2 regions of the Peribacillus sp. NPDC097284 genome follow, and region 2 is predicted to be linked to the other one. Evidence: riboswitches for the same ligand, from Rfam matches in the RefSeq annotation. Region 2 holds a riboswitch; the other holds the start of a gene.
What was found. Region 2 has a riboswitch for S-adenosylmethionine ahead of ACIQXU_RS12705 (5-methyltetrahydropteroyltriglutamate--homocysteine S-methyltransferase). Riboswitches for the same ligand answer to the same signal wherever they lie in the genome.
Positions count from the first base shown of each region.

Region 1: linked by a shared signal. The riboswitch ahead of ACIQXU_RS11775 (Na+/H+ antiporter NhaC family protein) and the one ahead of ACIQXU_RS12705 (5-methyltetrahydropteroyltriglutamate--homocysteine S-methyltransferase) in region 2 are both predicted to bind S-adenosylmethionine.

Region 1 is NZ_JBIWCZ010000005.1:29,101-37,355, reverse strand. Features, by position in the region: gene ACIQXU_RS11800 (branched-chain amino acid ABC transporter permease) at 1-72, shown strand, start outside; gene ACIQXU_RS11795 (branched-chain amino acid ABC transporter permease) at 74-1,069, shown strand; gene ACIQXU_RS11790 (ABC transporter ATP-binding protein) at 1,072-1,836, shown strand; gene ACIQXU_RS11785 (ABC transporter ATP-binding protein) at 1,829-2,536, shown strand; gene ACIQXU_RS11780 (ABC transporter substrate-binding protein) at 2,564-3,757, shown strand; SAM riboswitch class I at 3,913-4,017, shown strand; gene ACIQXU_RS11775 (Na+/H+ antiporter NhaC family protein) at 4,218-5,510, shown strand; gene ACIQXU_RS11770 (alanine/glycine:cation symporter family protein) at 5,795-7,231, shown strand; gene sigH (RNA polymerase sporulation sigma factor SigH) at 7,574-8,227, shown strand.
Region 2 is NZ_JBIWCZ010000006.1:5,374-13,628, reverse strand. Features, by position in the region: gene ACIQXU_RS12720 (amino acid permease) at 1-720, shown strand, start outside; gene ACIQXU_RS12715 (CaiB/BaiF CoA transferase family protein) at 924-2,030, shown strand; gene ACIQXU_RS12710 (hypothetical protein) at 2,204-2,728, shown strand; gene ACIQXU_RS12705 (5-methyltetrahydropteroyltriglutamate--homocysteine S-methyltransferase) at 2,765-3,868, opposite strand; SAM riboswitch class I at 3,953-4,052, opposite strand; gene ACIQXU_RS12700 (PTS sugar transporter subunit IIC) at 4,269-5,306, shown strand; gene ACIQXU_RS12695 (outer membrane protein assembly factor BamD) at 5,590-6,627, opposite strand; gene ACIQXU_RS12690 (SH3 domain-containing protein) at 6,893-7,630, shown strand; gene ACIQXU_RS12685 (hypothetical protein) at 7,811-8,255, shown strand, end outside.

The sequences.
Region 1 (8,255 bases), on a different contig from region 2:
ATAGCCTTCTTCCTTTTAGTAGTCATCTTAACGGTCAAACCGACGGGTCTTTTCGCAAAGGGGGAGAGGTAGTTTGAATATCTTATCAAAACGAAATGTCATCTTAATTTTGATCATCCTGGCCTTCTTATTTCCAATCATCGCGCAGAATGACTATTACGTTCATATGTTAACGTTGTCTTTCATCTGGGCAATCGCGGTATATGGAATTAATCTGTTAGCGGGCTATACGGGCTATCTTTCGCTTGCCCATGCTGGATACTTTGCCATTGGGGCGTACTCATTGGGGTTATTGACGGTAAAAGCGGGAATGAACTTTTGGTTGGCACTGGTCTTGTCTTGCCTAATTTCAGGGGCGCTTGGTTTTTTGGTCGGCTTAATAGCATTGAGAACAAAAGAACACTTTTTCGCAATTTATACTTTATGCGTCGGATATATCATCTACCTGGTCATCGATAAATGGGAAGGTCTTACAGAAGGAGTTAGAGGCTTGATTGGGATTCCGGCCCCTGGAAATATCGGACCCATCACTTTCGAGACGGCCGCTTCACAATATTATTTGGTGCTCATTTTCCTACTTGGCGTCATTTTGGTCATGTATCGTATTGTTCATTCGTTGACAGGGAGAACCTATATGGCCATCAGGAATAGTGAGGAACTTGCCCAAACGATAGGCATATCCACGATGAAGAATAAGTTGACCGCATTTGTTCTTTCTACATTTTTTGCAGGCTTGGCAGGTGCCTTATATGCTTCATTCGTGCGGTTTATCGGACCGGATATCGGGTCTACGGCCATAATGTTCGACTTGTTGATGTATCTACTGGTCGGCGGAATAGGAACTCTATCGGGACCTTTGGTTGGAACTTTGCTTCTCGTCATACTATCCCAGAATCTACAATTTCTCCAAGAGTATCGAATGTTGATCTTTGGACCTTTACTTACGTTGATCATCATTTTCTATCCACGCGGTATTTCGGGTGCATTCTTTGATTGGAAAATTAAACGAAGAGATAAGAAACAACTGATTATGAGTAAGGACGTTCCGGTTAATGCGGAGGAGGGATGAAGATGTTTATCGAAACGAAGAATTTAACAAAGAGTTTCGGGGGATTGGCAGCTGTAAAAAATGTGGATTTCACCATTGAAAAAGGAAAGATCAATGCGATTATCGGGCCTAATGGAGCCGGGAAGTCTACGTTTTTCAACTTGATCAGCGGCTTCCATCGTCCAAGTTCTGGAGCAGTCCTCTTCAAAGGGAAAGACATCACGAAGCTTCCTGCCAATGAAATAGCGGGACTTGGCATAGCAAGAACATTCCAAACGACTAGTCTTTTTGAACAATCCACCATCTTGGATAACGTGATTGTCGGACATAGGCTTCGCACTAAATCGAATTTGGTAGATGCTATCCTAAGGACGAAGAGGTTAAAACGGGAGGAAAAGACCTGTCGTGATAAAGCGATGGAAGTTTTGAGAATTGTCGGCTTAATGGATGCGGCAAATAAGATGGTCTCGAGTATTTCTCAAGAGGAAAAGAAGAGGACGGCGATTGCCCTTGCCCTTGCGACGGATCCGGAAATCATCTTTCTTGATGAACCGGCTGCCGGCATAAACCCTGATGAAACAGAAGGGCTTACAGAACTGATCAAGGAGTTAAATCAGTCAGGCTTCACGATTTGCTTGATCGAGCACAAGATGCATATGATCATGAACTTAGCTGACCATATCATGGTCCTGAATTACGGGGAAAAAATTGCTGAGGGCACTCCAAAAGAAATCAGGGGGAATGAGGCGGTTATTAAAGCCTATTTAGGAGGTAGTGCTAGTGCTTAAGTTAACTGATGTTACTGTATGTTATGGGAGCTTCACTGCGATTAAGCAAGTGAATATTGAAGTGGAAAAGGGAGAAATTGTCGTTCTATTGGGGGCGAATGGAGCAGGTAAAAGCACGACATTCCGTTCTATCAGCGGCATAAGCAAGCTGGCTCAGGGTGAAATTCATTTTGAGGAACTGGCTATCGGAGGTAGGGCTCCGGATAAGAATGTCCAAGCTGGAATCGTGCAATGTGCAGAAGGGCGGAAACTGTTTCCTCAGATGACTGTCCAGGAAAACTTGAAGATGGGAGCTTACGTACATCGAAAAAAAAAGATGGAAATCAAGTCCTCGTTGGAAAATGTCTATCATTTATTTCCTATTTTAAAAGAAAAACTCCATGATGAAGCCGGAAGCCTGAGTGGTGGACAACAACAGATGCTGGCCATTGGCAGGGCTTTGATGTCTAAACCGAAGCTTTTGATGCTAGATGAACCTTCTGTGGGCCTCGCTCCTTTGATTGTTGAACAGATGTTCCAAGTCATCGAAGAAATAAACCGGGAAGGAATAACCGTTCTACTAGCCGAACAGAATGCGAATGCTGCTCTTAGCATTGCAGATAAAGGATATGTTTTTGAAAATGGGGAAATTGTCGTTGAAGGGACCGCAAAAGAATTATTGTCTAACGATGAAGTACGGAAAGCCTATATCGGAGCATAAGAGTTTAAAAATGAATGGGGGATTTTTATGAAAAAGTTGAGTGTATTCTTTGTAATGCTATTACTCGTCCTAACGGCACTAGTGGGGTGTAACAAGGGAGACAGCCCTGCATCAAGTGGGGGAGGAAAGGCCAGTAAAGGGAAGAATGTTGTCAATATCGGTTTTAGCGGCCCTTTGAGTGGAGCAGCAGCCTTATATGGAAAACGAACGTTAAATGGTATGGAGATGGCTGTAAATGAAATAAACGATGCCGGTGGATTCGAAGTGGAAGGGGAAAAATATACGCTCAACCTGGTTTCGTTGGATGATAAGTACTTACCGAATGAAACGGGTTCAAATGCTAAACGTTTAATCCAGGAATATAAAACTCCGATTATTTTCACTCCTCATAGCGGAGGGATACTCGCCCTACAGGTTTTTAACGAAAAAGAGAATTTCATCATCGGTGCCTATTCGAGTGAACCAGCTATCACGGAAAGCGGAAATTCATTAACAGTGAGGATCCCGCCAAATTATGAAGGGTATATTGAACCGTTTTCTACGTATGCAATGGAAAACTTCGGCAAAAAGATTGCGGCATTGCCACCATCTTCCCAGTACGGGAAAGACTGGGCGGAAAACCTACTTCCTCATTGGGAAAAACAAGGTGGTAAAGTCGTCTATAATGCCTCAATTGATTTTTCTAAAGAAACGGATTTCTTCACGACTGTTACAAATGCTCTAAAAGAAAAGCCTGATGTCCTTTTCATCGGTGGGGCGTCAGAGCCTACGGCCAAGGTTGCAAAACAAGCAAGAGAACTAGGTTTTAAAGGCGGTTTCATTATTATGGACCAGGCGAAACTGGATCAAATGAAGCCTATTGCCGGTTCATACGAAACATTGGAAGGTTCGATAGGTGTTCTTCCGCTTATCAACTCCAATGAAGAAGCAGCACCGGCATTCATTGATAAATATAAAAAAATTTATAAGGAAGATGCTAGTTCTGAAGTGGGGTTGAATTACATTGCTATGTATGCCTTTGTGGAGGCAATGAAAGCGGCAGGAACAGTCGATGATGTGAAAGCCATCCGTGAACATATGCAGGATGGGCTGACAAATACGGCACCTGAACAGAAAATTTATAATATACCTTCGATTGACGAAAATGGTGGATTCGCAGCAAAAGTCGTTGTAGGAGCGGTAGAAGATGGGAAAGTAGTACCCATCAGTGTAGAAGAGTGAAGTGTCATGTGCTTTCACACTAGCTACCTTTACGCCCCGAAGACTAAAAACTAATGCATTCAATAAGTTTATAAAAATCTTTAATACTTTACCTTGCGAAAACTCTTAAAATGCTGTACTCTTATATTTGCTTTGAAAAAATGAATATTTCTTACTTCTTATCAAGAGAGACTGAGGGACTGGCCCGAAGATGTCTCGGCAGCAGACTTATTTAGAGTGCTGTGCCAAATCCAGCAGGCGATCGACCTGAAAGATAAGAGGAGTGTTTATAGATTAAAAGACCTCTTCTTGTAATAAAACGGAAGAGGTCTTTTTGTACTCATAGGATAGGAATCTGTTCTTGATGGTATGTTACTGATTTTATAATCAAGCCCATATTAAAATGAAGGGATGCCGGAAAATTTAGAGAGTCCAAAAAGAGTATCCATTACCATGCAAAAATAATAAAGAGGTGTACATCATGAGTTTAGACAATAAAGGGAATCCATGGGCTTTAACGCCGTTTATCGTTTTTTTGATATTATTTATAGGTTCAGGTGTTATTACAAAAGATTTTTACACATTTCCAGTGATTGTTGCCATTGCCATTGCATCTGCTGCGGCACTGGCAATGAATCGAAAGGAATCATTCAATCACAAAGTAGAAATCTTTTGTAAAGGTGCCGGGGATTCAAATATTATGTTGATGGTTGTCATATTCCTATTGGCTGGGGCTTTTTCGGAAGTGGCAAATGGGATGGGAGCCGTAGCGTCTACGGTGAATCTAGCACTTTCGATCGTTCCGCAAAATCTATTAATGGTGGGGTTATTTATTATCGCCTGTTTTATCTCATTATCTATGGGGACAAGTATGGGAACGATAGTAGCTTTAGCACCAATTGGAGTAGGAATTAGTGGACAAACCGATATTTCAGTTGCCCTTTCCATGGCTGCGGTCATTGGTGGCGCCATGTTCGGTGATAATCTTTCTTTCATTTCGGATACGACTATAGCAGCTGTACGTACACAGGGAACGAAAATGAAAGACAAATTCAAAGTGAACTTTTTTATTGTTTTACCTGCTGCGATAATTACATGTGTTATCCTTGGTTTTCTGACAATGGGTGAACAAGCTACAATCTCTGGAGAAGCCTACAGTTGGGTCAAAATTCTACCTTACCTTTGTGTTCTAGTGGCAGCATTAGCGGGAATCAATGTATTCTTGGTTCTCTCTATCGGCATTGTCTTTGCTGGAATCATCGGTTTAGCGGATGGTAGTTATCATGCAATGGAGGTTATTCAAAAAGCAGGAGATGGAATGGCTGGGATGTATGAAATCTCCTTCTTAGCAATCTTGATTGCAGGCATGGTTTCGGTTATCAAACATAACGGTGGCATCGATTATCTACTGAACCTCGTGACGAGAAAGAGCAAATCAAAAAAAAGTGCAGAGTTCAGCATCGCGGGATTGGTTGCTTTAACGAATCTTTCAACGGCAAATAATACCATATCCATCATCATTGCTGGTCCACTCGCAAAAAACATTGCCGAAAAGTATGAAATTGATCCCCGGAAATCTGCCAGCTTGCTCGATGTTTTCGCTTGTAGTATTCAAGGATTATTGCCATACGGGGCACAACTACTTTTAGCTGCCGGTGTTGCACACATCTCTCCTATCAGTATCCTACCCTATTCTTTCTATCCAGTCTTGATCGGGATTTCAGGAATCATAGCCATTTTAATAGGTTTTCCCCGGTTCTCTAAGAAGAAATAAAAATAGTATGGTTGGAAGAGTATCGATGAATCATGAATGTTGCCCTGGAGCATTGTCTCCAGGGCTTTTTTAGGGTAAGGTAAGTGACTTCGAATGGAAAGTGTAGACGAAATCTTTAATTCTTTAATATTCCAAAAAACTAATAACCTCCTTCAATAATATTAAAATAGTATAATTACATACAATATACGGAGTCATTTTTATTCTTAAGTGTTTACTATTTTGTAAAAGCGGGAACTCTAAAGGTATTGTATTGAAATAATTAGAGGTGGGTTCGTTTAAAAATGGAGATAGTAGAAAAGTTTATTACTGAAACAAATGATTTATTATGGTCATCTATACTGATTATATTATTAATTGGAATGGGCATTTATTTTTCTTTTCGGACTAAATTCGTACAATTTAGAATGGTGAAAGAAATGATTAGGTTATTAGGAGAAGGTGCTACAGCAGATAAGAAAGGTGTATCATCGTTTCAGGCCTTTTGTATCAGCACGGCTTCCCGGGTAGGAACGGGGAATCTGGCAGGTGTGGCTATAGCCATAACAACTGGTGGTCCGGGAGCAGTTTTCTGGATGTGGTTAATCGCATTGATCGGATCTGCTTCTGCTTTCATTGAAAGTACACTTGCTCAAATTTACAAGGTCAAAGACGGAGAAGCATTCCGTGGTGGTCCAGCATATTATATGGAAAAAGCATTAAATGCACGTTGGATGGGTATCACGTTTGCTGTTTTGATTTCATTGACTTTTGGACTTGCTTTCAATTCTGTACAGGCCAATACGATTACAAGCGCATTCCAAGCATCTTTTGGGGTCGATAAATGGATTACTGCACTTATTTTGGCTATCATAACGGCTGTTATCATTTTTGGCGGAATTAAGATGGTTGCTAAAGTGTCTGAAGTCATCGTGCCAATCATGGCAGGAGCTTATGTGTTAGTAGCTTTAGTTGTCATCATATTAAATATAACCGAGTTACCTAGTGTTCTTGCTTTAATCTTTGAAAGTGCATTCGATGGATTAAGGGAGATTGCTAGTGGTGCACTGGGTGCAGCCATGATGAACGGAATCAAGCGTGGCTTGTTCTCAAATGAGGCTGGAATGGGGAGCGCACCTAATGCGGGTGCTACAGCAGATGTCACCCATCCGGTAAAACAAGGTCTAATCCAGTCACTAGGCGTTTTTGTTGATACGCTCATCATATGTAGCTCGACGGCCTTTATCATCTTGTTTTCCGGCCTATATTCATCAAAGGAAACGGATGGAATTGTTCTTACGCAGAATGCTCTTAGCGAGAGTTTAGGATCTTGGGCTGGGATTTTTCTTGCCATTATTGTCCTATTATTTGCGTTTAGTTCGATTGTTGGAAACTACTATTATGGAGAATCCAATATCAGTTTTATTAATGAAAAGAAAGTTTGGATAAATATTTATCGTGCAGCAGTCGTTGGAATGGTCATATTCGGATCAATGGCTTCGCTCGAGTTTGTATGGAATCTAGCAGATTTGTTGATGGGATCAATGGCCATCATAAACCTGATAGCCATAGCCTTGCTAGGGAAAATAGCTTTCGCCGCACTTGCTGATTATCAAAAGCAAAAGAAAGATGGCAAGAATCCCGTTTTCCATGTAAGTAACATTAAGGGATTGAAAAATGTTGAATGCTGGGGTGAACCAACCGATTACGTGGAAGAATCCAGTAAAAAGGAATTCAAATAGAATCTAAATTATGGACAAAAGGGACCTCGATACTATTTCGAGGTCTTTTTTTATACCTCTTGATAGCCCAATATAACCACACATCTTAATCCAGGTTATGTCTCTTTCTAATATTCTATTACCCTGTGAATAAATACCTTTATAAAATGGACCAATTTATAATTCAATATTCCTATTTATTTATTGGTAATATATAATAATGTTGGAAAATGTCGGTATTTAAGGGTATCTTTAATTATGTAGCTGAGATACTATAATATTATAAGGCTCTACCAATATTTTGAAGCTAAAACGCAACCTTGTAGTTATTTGGTGCTCAACTAAGTGAGTGGAGGAATAAAAATGAGTATGATCCTCGATAAGGAAAAAGTAGAAAACCCTACACAAATGGAAGATGCAATATTGATAGGCAAATTTCAAGATGGTGATGATGAGGCACTGAATCAATTAATTACGAAGTATAAAGGTCTTGTCAAAACTAAAGCAATGAAGTATTTTCTAACGGGTGGAGATAAGGAAGATGTTTTTCAAGAAGGCATGATTGGACTGTATAAGGCTATCCGGGATTATCGAGATTGCAAAAATTCGGCTTCCTTTAAGTCATTTGCTGAACTTTGCATTACTAGACAAATTATCACTGCTGTCAAAGCGGCCACTAGACAAAAGCATTCTCCTTTGAATACCTATGTTTCACTGTTTAGACCTATTTACCAAGGGGAATCGGAGCAAGCTCTTATTGATGTCGTTCCTGAGCAAAAGCAGATGGATCCGGTTGCCATTTTAATAGGATTAGAAGAATTCAGTGAAATTGAACTGAAATTAACGGAACTCCTTAGTGACCTGGAAAGTACAGTCGTGGGCTTGTATATGGGCGGACAGACCTACTTGGAAATTTCACTAGAATTGAATGTTCAAGTAAAGACAATAGATAATGCACTTCAACGTGTAAAAAAGAAGTTGGATAAGTATCTGGAATCACGGTTGATGGTTGAATAGGTAATACAGTGAGCATCACTTTAAATTA
Region 2 (8,255 bases):
ATTCTCCTTTTTTACATATTGGCGATTTTTGTGATAGGGCTGCTTATCCCTTATACGAATTCAAGTTTACAAGGCGAGAATGTTATGGTCAGCCCATTTACGCTCATATTTGAGAAAGCGGGAGTAGCCTTTGCGGCTTCCCTGATGAACGCCGTGATTTTAACTGCGGTATTATCTGCGGGGAATTCAAGCTTATATGCCTCTACCCGTATGTTATATTCGATGGCTAAAGCCGGGCAAGCACCCCGGATTTTTGCCAAACTGAATAAACGAGGGGTCCCAGTGGCGGGTATGATCTTAACATGTGCCATCGGAATGCTTGCCTTTTTGGCTTCCATATTCGGTGATGGCACCGTATATCTATGGTTAATGAACGCGATCGGGATAACGGGATTTATCTTCTGGCTGGGCATTTCCATAAGCCATTATCGCTTCCGTAAGGCATATGTGTTACAAGGGCATTCATTGGATAAGCTGCCGTACAAGGCTTTATGGTTTCCAATCGGGACGATATTTGCCATTACAATTGGAATGGTCGTCATCTTGGCTCAAAATATCCAAGCGTTCTTTTCGGACCATATCGATTGGGGAAGTGTGGTGGCGGCATACTTAGGAATCCCTCTTTTTCTCGCCCTCTGGTTTGGGTATAAATTGATTAAGAAAACGAGATTCGTTAAGCTCGAAGAAGTGGAAATTAATTTTGATGAAAAGTATGACTGAAAACAAACTTCCGGACCATGTTCATATGGTTCCGGTTTTTTTATTATTTTAAATTGAACATGTACCAATGTTAGTCGCATTGAATTGGATGTGAATGTTGTTTTGCAGGAAACGAAAGGGTGGAAGAAGAATGAGTATAAAAGATAGAAATCCCAACTGAGGAAGAATGCATCCATTTGGTAGAAAAGGAAGGTGCATGAACGATGACACTACTGACCAATCTGAAAGTGCTAGACTTTTCGACACTTTTGCCAGGGCCATTCGCTACGCTCATGCTTGCAGACTTAGGAGCGGAAGTGTTGAAGGTGGAACGGCCGGCCAAGGCTGATACATGGGGAGTCGATCAATATTTGAACCGTTCAAAAAAATCGGTTGCCCTTGATTTGAAACGGCAGGAGTCGATTGATGCCGTAAAGAATCTAGTGAAGGAATATGATATTGTCCTTGAACAGTTCCGGCCGGGTGTCATGGATCGGTTGGGGCTAGGATATGAAGAATTAAAACAAATCAATCCAAAGTTGATTTACTGTTCGCTTACTGGCTTTGGTCAGACTGGTCCCTACAAGAATCGTCCAGGTCATGATATCAACTATATTTCGATAGCGGGGTTGTCCGGTTACTCAGGTACGCAAAAAGGAGGACCTGCAAAAAATGGAACACAAATAGCCGACCTTGCAGGAGGCTCCATGCATGCTGTCATCGGGATTTTGTCGGCAGTCATCTACCGGGAGCGGACGGGTGAAGGTCAGTTCATCGATATTAGCATGACCGATTGCAGCTTTGCTTTGAATGCGATATCTGCCCCCCTACATTTACAGGGTGGATTGGAGCTTGAACCGGAAAAGTTGGTATTGAATGGCGGAACATTTTATGATTTTTATGAAACGAAAGACGGCCGTTACTTCTCGGTTGGAAGCTTGGAGCCATCATTCCGTGAAGTGTTATGTGAAGCAATCGGACAGCCTGAACTGTTCGAGTTAAGCATGAAGCAAGATGCGGAAAGTAGCATCCAATTCAAAAGGATCATCAAGCATGCATTTCTTGAAAAGACATTTGAAGAATGGCAGGGCATATTCGAAGAGTTCGAGGCTTGTGTCGAACCGGTGCTGACTTTTTCTGAAGCGACCAATCACCCGCAACTGCAAGCACGTGGCATGATAGTCGAAGTGCCTGATGGAGAAGGAAATATGCAGAGGCAGATGGCTTGTCCCATCAAAACATCGGTCTTCACTCCAGAGTATAAACATGTTGGGATGAAGCCGGGACAAAGTAATGATGAGGTCTTTGGCACTCTTGAATTGGAGCGATAGCAACGGATGGACCGGCAGATGATCTGCCGGTTTTTTTGTGGGTTAAAGGGGGAGTCCCTTAAGACATGTGAATATTTACTAGTTATAACGTATCCACACCGGGTAAGAGAGTATCATCCTTCGAATAAGGACTTGTCTGTATACACCAAGCTCAAATAAGGGGGATGATTGGCATGTTCGGTTTGTCTGATATCACTAAATTTCTCTTTTCCTTTTTTCTGATTTTACCGGTTGTCACGCTCATTCATTTAGGTGGGCATCTATTCTTTGTCACGCTATTTGGCGGTACGGAGAAAAAAATCAAGATCGGATGTGGAGATAAGATTTTCTCCTTTTGCAATATAGAAGTGAGAAAATACTACTTTTGGAATGGGCATTGTGAGTTCAAGGGATTAAAATATGATAATAAGTTCACGAATAGTTTGATTTATCTAGGGGGAGCCCTCTTTAACCTAATTAGCATGTTGTTGATATATAGTTTGGTTTATCAGGGGATCTTGGAGAAATCGGTCCTCTGGTATCAATTCATATATTTCTCTTTCTATATTATGTTCTTTTCCTTATTTCCGATGTATTTTTCCGATGGGTCGCCAAGTGATGGAAAGGCGGCAGAATTGACATTGAAGAACCAGCTCGATGATAAGGTGACAGATGATGTAGTAGGGAAGAAAGAGGATGAGGACGATCGATGTTGTTGAATAAAGGGACGAGCATAGGCTCGTCCCTTTTTGTTCTTATCCCCAGACTTCTTTGGCGACATCCACAACGAACTTTAACTTTTCCCATTGCTGATCTTCCGTTAGCTTGTTGCCAAGATGTGTGGAAGCGAATCCGCATTGAGGGCTTAAGCACAAGTGTTCATGTGGCACGAATTGTCCCGCTTCTTTAATACGTGATTTAACGGTTTCTTTATCTTCAAGTTCGCCATTCTTCGAAGTAACCACACCAAGAACGACTTGTGCGCCGTCATTTGGAATGTGTTCTAATGGTTTAAAATCCCCTGAACGATGATCATCGTATTCCAAGAAAAATCCATCTACATTTTCCTTGGCCAATAGAGTTGGGGCGATACGGGCATAGCTGCCTTCAAAAGCCCAAGTCGATTGGTAATTTCCACGACAAAGGTGAGTCGTGACAACCAAATCCTCTGGTTTTCCCTCCAACGTCCCATTAATCACGCGCAATGCTAAATCGATTAATTGTTCCCTTGTATAATTCCCCTCTTTGAACTGGAAGTCCGGAGCGGAAAGCCTGGCTATGTATACATCATCTAATTGTAAATAACGTACACCGGCATCGTAAAAGGCTTGTAAAGCATCTTGATAGGCTTTGATAATATCTTTTGCATAGTCTTCGATGTCAGGATAGATTTCTTCATTATGGACCCCTACCGCAAATAATTGATTGGGGCTAGGGATGGTTTGTTTCGCCACAGCCCGTCCGTCCACGATTTCATTAAACTCAATAAAGTCTTTAATAAAGGGGTGATCTGGGTTGAAAGAAATTTTTCCTGTATTCCGAACGTTATAACGTTCTGTTTCAATTCCATCAAAGGTGAGGCCTTTTTCCGTGACATACCCTTCGATTCCATTTAAATGTTCCAAGAAGTCAAAGTGCCACCAGGTGCGTCTGAATTCCCCATCAGTCACTGCCTCTAAACCGATTTCTATTTGCTTATCGACGATACGCTTGATTTCCTTCGTTTCAACGTCGCGTAATTGTTCTGCGGTAATGATTCCTTCTTTCCGTTGCTTTCTTGCCAGATGTATACTTTCTGGTCTTAATAGACTTCCTACGTGGTCGGCTTTGAATGGAGCTTTCGTTAAAGTGATAGACATGGTAGATTCCTACTTTCCTTATTAAAATATAAAAACCTCTTCTTTAAAAAAAGAAGAGGTATAATCAGCAATGCTTATATTCTCTTCTTATCTTCAAGTTGAACACTTCTGGAATTAGCACAGTACAGTAAAGTCTGTTGCTGAGGTATCAAAGGGCCAGTCCCTCCACCTCTCTGGATAAGAAAATGAACTATTCAATTAATTACGACTATACAGGTAGTATTAGTAAAGGTCAATAGAAAACAGATAATTTAGAATATAAGCGTTATTAGAAAGTGAGTTTCTCTTAGTTTAAATACTTTTATACACTTTCGCGGTGAAGTATTAAAAAAATCCTTTGACTATTGTCAGAATATTTCTTATAATTGTGTACATTACAGCGAGATAGGGGATTATTCAGATGAGAGATTTTTTTAATAAATTATTAACGGGGATGAGCATAGGGATTGTCGTTTCATTAATTCCGAATGCTTTGTTAGGGGAAATACTTAAACTATTGATTCCACATTTTCCCGTGTTACAGCATATATTCGATATCACCGTTTTCGTGATGAGCTTGTTACCTGTCATGATTGGGGTGATGGTCGGGATTTCGTTCAAGCTATCATCCATTCAAACGGCCAGTATCGGGATCGCGGCCATGGTCGGAAGTGGCGCCATCCAGAAAACGGCTGATGGTTTGTTTGCCCTTAATGGGATTGGCGTTGTAATCAATACTGGAATTACCGCGGCATTGACCGTATTGTTCCTGCAACTAATTGGCGATAGATTAAAGGCGTATGCGATTCTTTTGATGCCGACTTTAAGTATCTTGGTACCAGGAATGATTGGATACTTAATTCTGCCATACGTAAAATCCGCTACGGGACTATTAGGAGTCGGCATCGCTAACGTGACGTCATTGCAGCCCATTTTGATGGGAGCCATTATTTCCGTTATATTCTGTCTCATTATCTTATCTCCCATTTCAACGGTTGGGGTGGCGACGGTCATTATGCTCTCAGGTATAGGATCTGGTGCGGCCAACCTAGGAATCGTGGCAGCTGGTGTGGGCCTAGCCATTGCAAGCTACAAAGCGAATTCATTAGGGACGGCTTTAGCCCATGTGTTGGGTTCCCCTAAGATTCAAATGAGGAATTTCTTCATGAAACCGAAAATTGCGTTTCCCATGTTAATCACGTCCGCTATTCTTGGTGCGTTGGCAGGTTTGTTAAACATACAAGGGACCCCGTATAGTGCTGGATTTGGTTTATCGGGATTGGTCGGTCCCTTGAACTACATGAAACTGGCGGAAGGCGGATGGATTTTCAGTAACATATCCATCATGGTCATCATTTTCTTCATTCTTCCGATTGTGTTGAACCTTGTACTAATCTACGTTTTCTCAAAGAAATTAAAATGGATTAAAGCAGACGACTATACCTTGCATTTTGAATAAAAGGAAACCAAATAAAAGAAGCAGTCAGGCGTTTAGCTCTGGCTGCTTCTTTTGATGAGGAGGCTAATTCAAGGGTACTTCAACTTTTAAATCTAGAATCTGCGGTATCTGATGATGGCCAGGATTCATTTCATCCACTTTACTCAGGATAAATACACGTCTAAACGATTCCACTTACCTTCTTTATAGAGGCAAGCTGGACATCGCACCGGTTGAAGAAGAAAATAGAAAGAGCCATAAACCGAAGCGTATCTCGACGGTTCATGGCATCGGTCTCATCCCGTTAGGAGTTGGTCGAAGGGATGAAGGTTTCTGCGATATGAGATGTGATTGGACCGTACTTCTCCTGTTCGCTAGCGGGATAGGTAATGATAAAGGTAGTGCCCACTTGATCATTAAAGTAGTACCTCTTATAGATAATTTTCCTATTTTCTTCGTAGGAAATGACATACCAATCGTCTGTAAGTCGCTGATAGGCGATTTCTTCTGTGATACTTTTCAAATCATCTTCATAATACATTTCAATCGTTTCTTCATCGTTGATTATATTCGTATGGCTAGCAAAGGCGGTAATTTCAAATTCCTCATTATAGAACCTGGCTCCATCACCATTGGTTGGTGGGGTGTCCATATTTAAGCCTTTGGGATAGTACATGGAAAACCCATAACGGCCATTTTGATATAGTTGGTACGCAGTTTTTTGACCGTCGGCTTTTTCTACGGTTTTCTTATCTTCAGTTTTCTTTACTTTCTTTTCTTCTGGTTGCGTTTCTTCCTGGTCTTTCAGGGCAAGATCGACTTGTTCCGTAAGTTTAGTCAACTCAGATTGATAGCTTGATAGTAAGTTATCCGACTCGAAGCTTTTTTCTAAAAGTTGTAATTTCTTTTGTGCTAAGCTGTAACTTTCTTTTTCGATAAGTTCCTTCACAATCTTCAACGTGTCTTCAAACGAAGAAGTTGTTTCCTGATCAGCAAGGATTTGTTCTTTTAGTTTTTTAGCTTCGGTCTGCAACGTGTTCAACGTGCTTTTATTCGTAATGACGGCATTTAGAGATTCAAGGGAAGTATCAAATTCTTTTTCTTCATATGCAGTGACTGCCGTATCCATATAATTTGCCTGATCTAGATAAGCGGAGGCATCCTCATCCCTTTTTTTCTCCTTTAAGGCCAATTCGAATTGGATGGCTGCCTGATGGTAATCCCGTTTTCCTAGATATTCAATCCCCTTGTCCAAAGCATCCTGGTACCCATCATTTGAACATGAAGCAAGGACGCATAAGCAGAGGAGGCTAACGGTTAGTGAAAGTCCTTTTTTTATCATGTAATCTCCTATTCTATCGGTTGACATTTTAGCGTGAATTCATTTTACCAGAGTTTGAATGCTGTAGGGGGGTTTGTAAGACGAATACAGAATTTATATTATTTTGTTTGAGGGGTCATTCATTCATCTGTCTTTATTAAATAGATAAAGAAATAGATATTCATTGTTTTTATTTTACTTATAAACCTTATTTTTCAATTATTTATGATAAAATACCTATATTATATCTAGGTATTTAGGTAAGAGACCAGGGGGAGAATAAAGTATGAATGTAAGCAAATTATTCAAAATAATGATGACTATTCTTTTCATTAGTAGCCTAGCAATTCCGTTCACCGCGACAGCCGATGCGGCGAGTACATCAAGTGCCACTGTGACAGCAAGCAACTTGAATGTCAGGGAGAAGGCTTCCGATAAGGCGAAAAAAGTGGGCTCGTTGAAAAAAGGAACCAAAGTAACGGTCTATTCCAAAACAAAATCAGGATGGTCCGAAATCCGTTATAATAAGAAAAAAGCCTATGTATCCACGGAATTTCTAAAGTTCAAGAAAAAAGTGGCGAGTTATAAAATGGATACGTCCAAAGTGTATGTCTATAAAAGTAATGGAAAAAAATATACCTACTCTAGCACAGGGGCAAAGTACAATAAGGTTTGGACAATCTGGAACGTAAAGGGAGCCGGGGAGAGCTGGACGGATATTGAAAAAGAAACGAGTGAGGGTTATTATATTGGCTGGCCCGAATCAGAGTATTTTATCGCTTTAGGTTACCCGCTAAAGGTCGGAGCTAAATGGGAAAGCTGGGATGGAAGTAATACGTATATCGCTAAGGTTACATCGATGAGTAAGACCGTCAAAACACCAGCAGGGACCTTCAATAAGGTTGTGGAAGTAAAGGAAAGTGATGGTTCTACTAGATATTACGCGAAAAATGTGGGCCTGATCAAAGCCTTCGTCAATGGTGAAAAAACCAGTGAACTAGTCGAATTGAAGAAGAAAAAATAAGACGTTAACTGCCGCTCATCCCGAGTGGCGTTTTTTTATTTAAAGGTGGTCACCTGTTAGAACAGGGCAGATAATATGGTAAGAGGGAGTGAAGGGGAGGTAATGGGTCGTTCCGCAATTACCCAATCTTGAATAAGATGATTCAACGGAGTTTTTTGCATAGGGCAAGGGAGGGAAACCATGTTTGATAAATTCAAGGATATAATAAATAAGGCTACAACGGAGGGGGTTTCCATCCCCATTACGGCAAAGATGATGGCAAGTTTAATAGAAAAGAAGTCAGGTGAAGAAGACATTGATGTGCATATTTCACCAGAGTATATCGTGCTGCGCGGGACTACAGAGGTGAAGAAAATGATGTTGAAGAAAAAGGTTGCCTTCACCGTCACGTTGAAGCCGGTGCAAATCGAAAAAAGAACGATTCTGTTTCAGCTTGTTGGGATGAAACCGGTTAATGTTAATTTCATCAACCATAAACTGTTTAATAGACCACCCTTCTTTGAATATCATAATCGGATGATCAAAATTGATTTTAACGCTTGGGATATGGTGAAAAAGGTACCGTTCGGGCAGATTAAGTCATTTGAGCTGGTTGAGGGTGCCTTGAATATCAAATTGGCTCTTT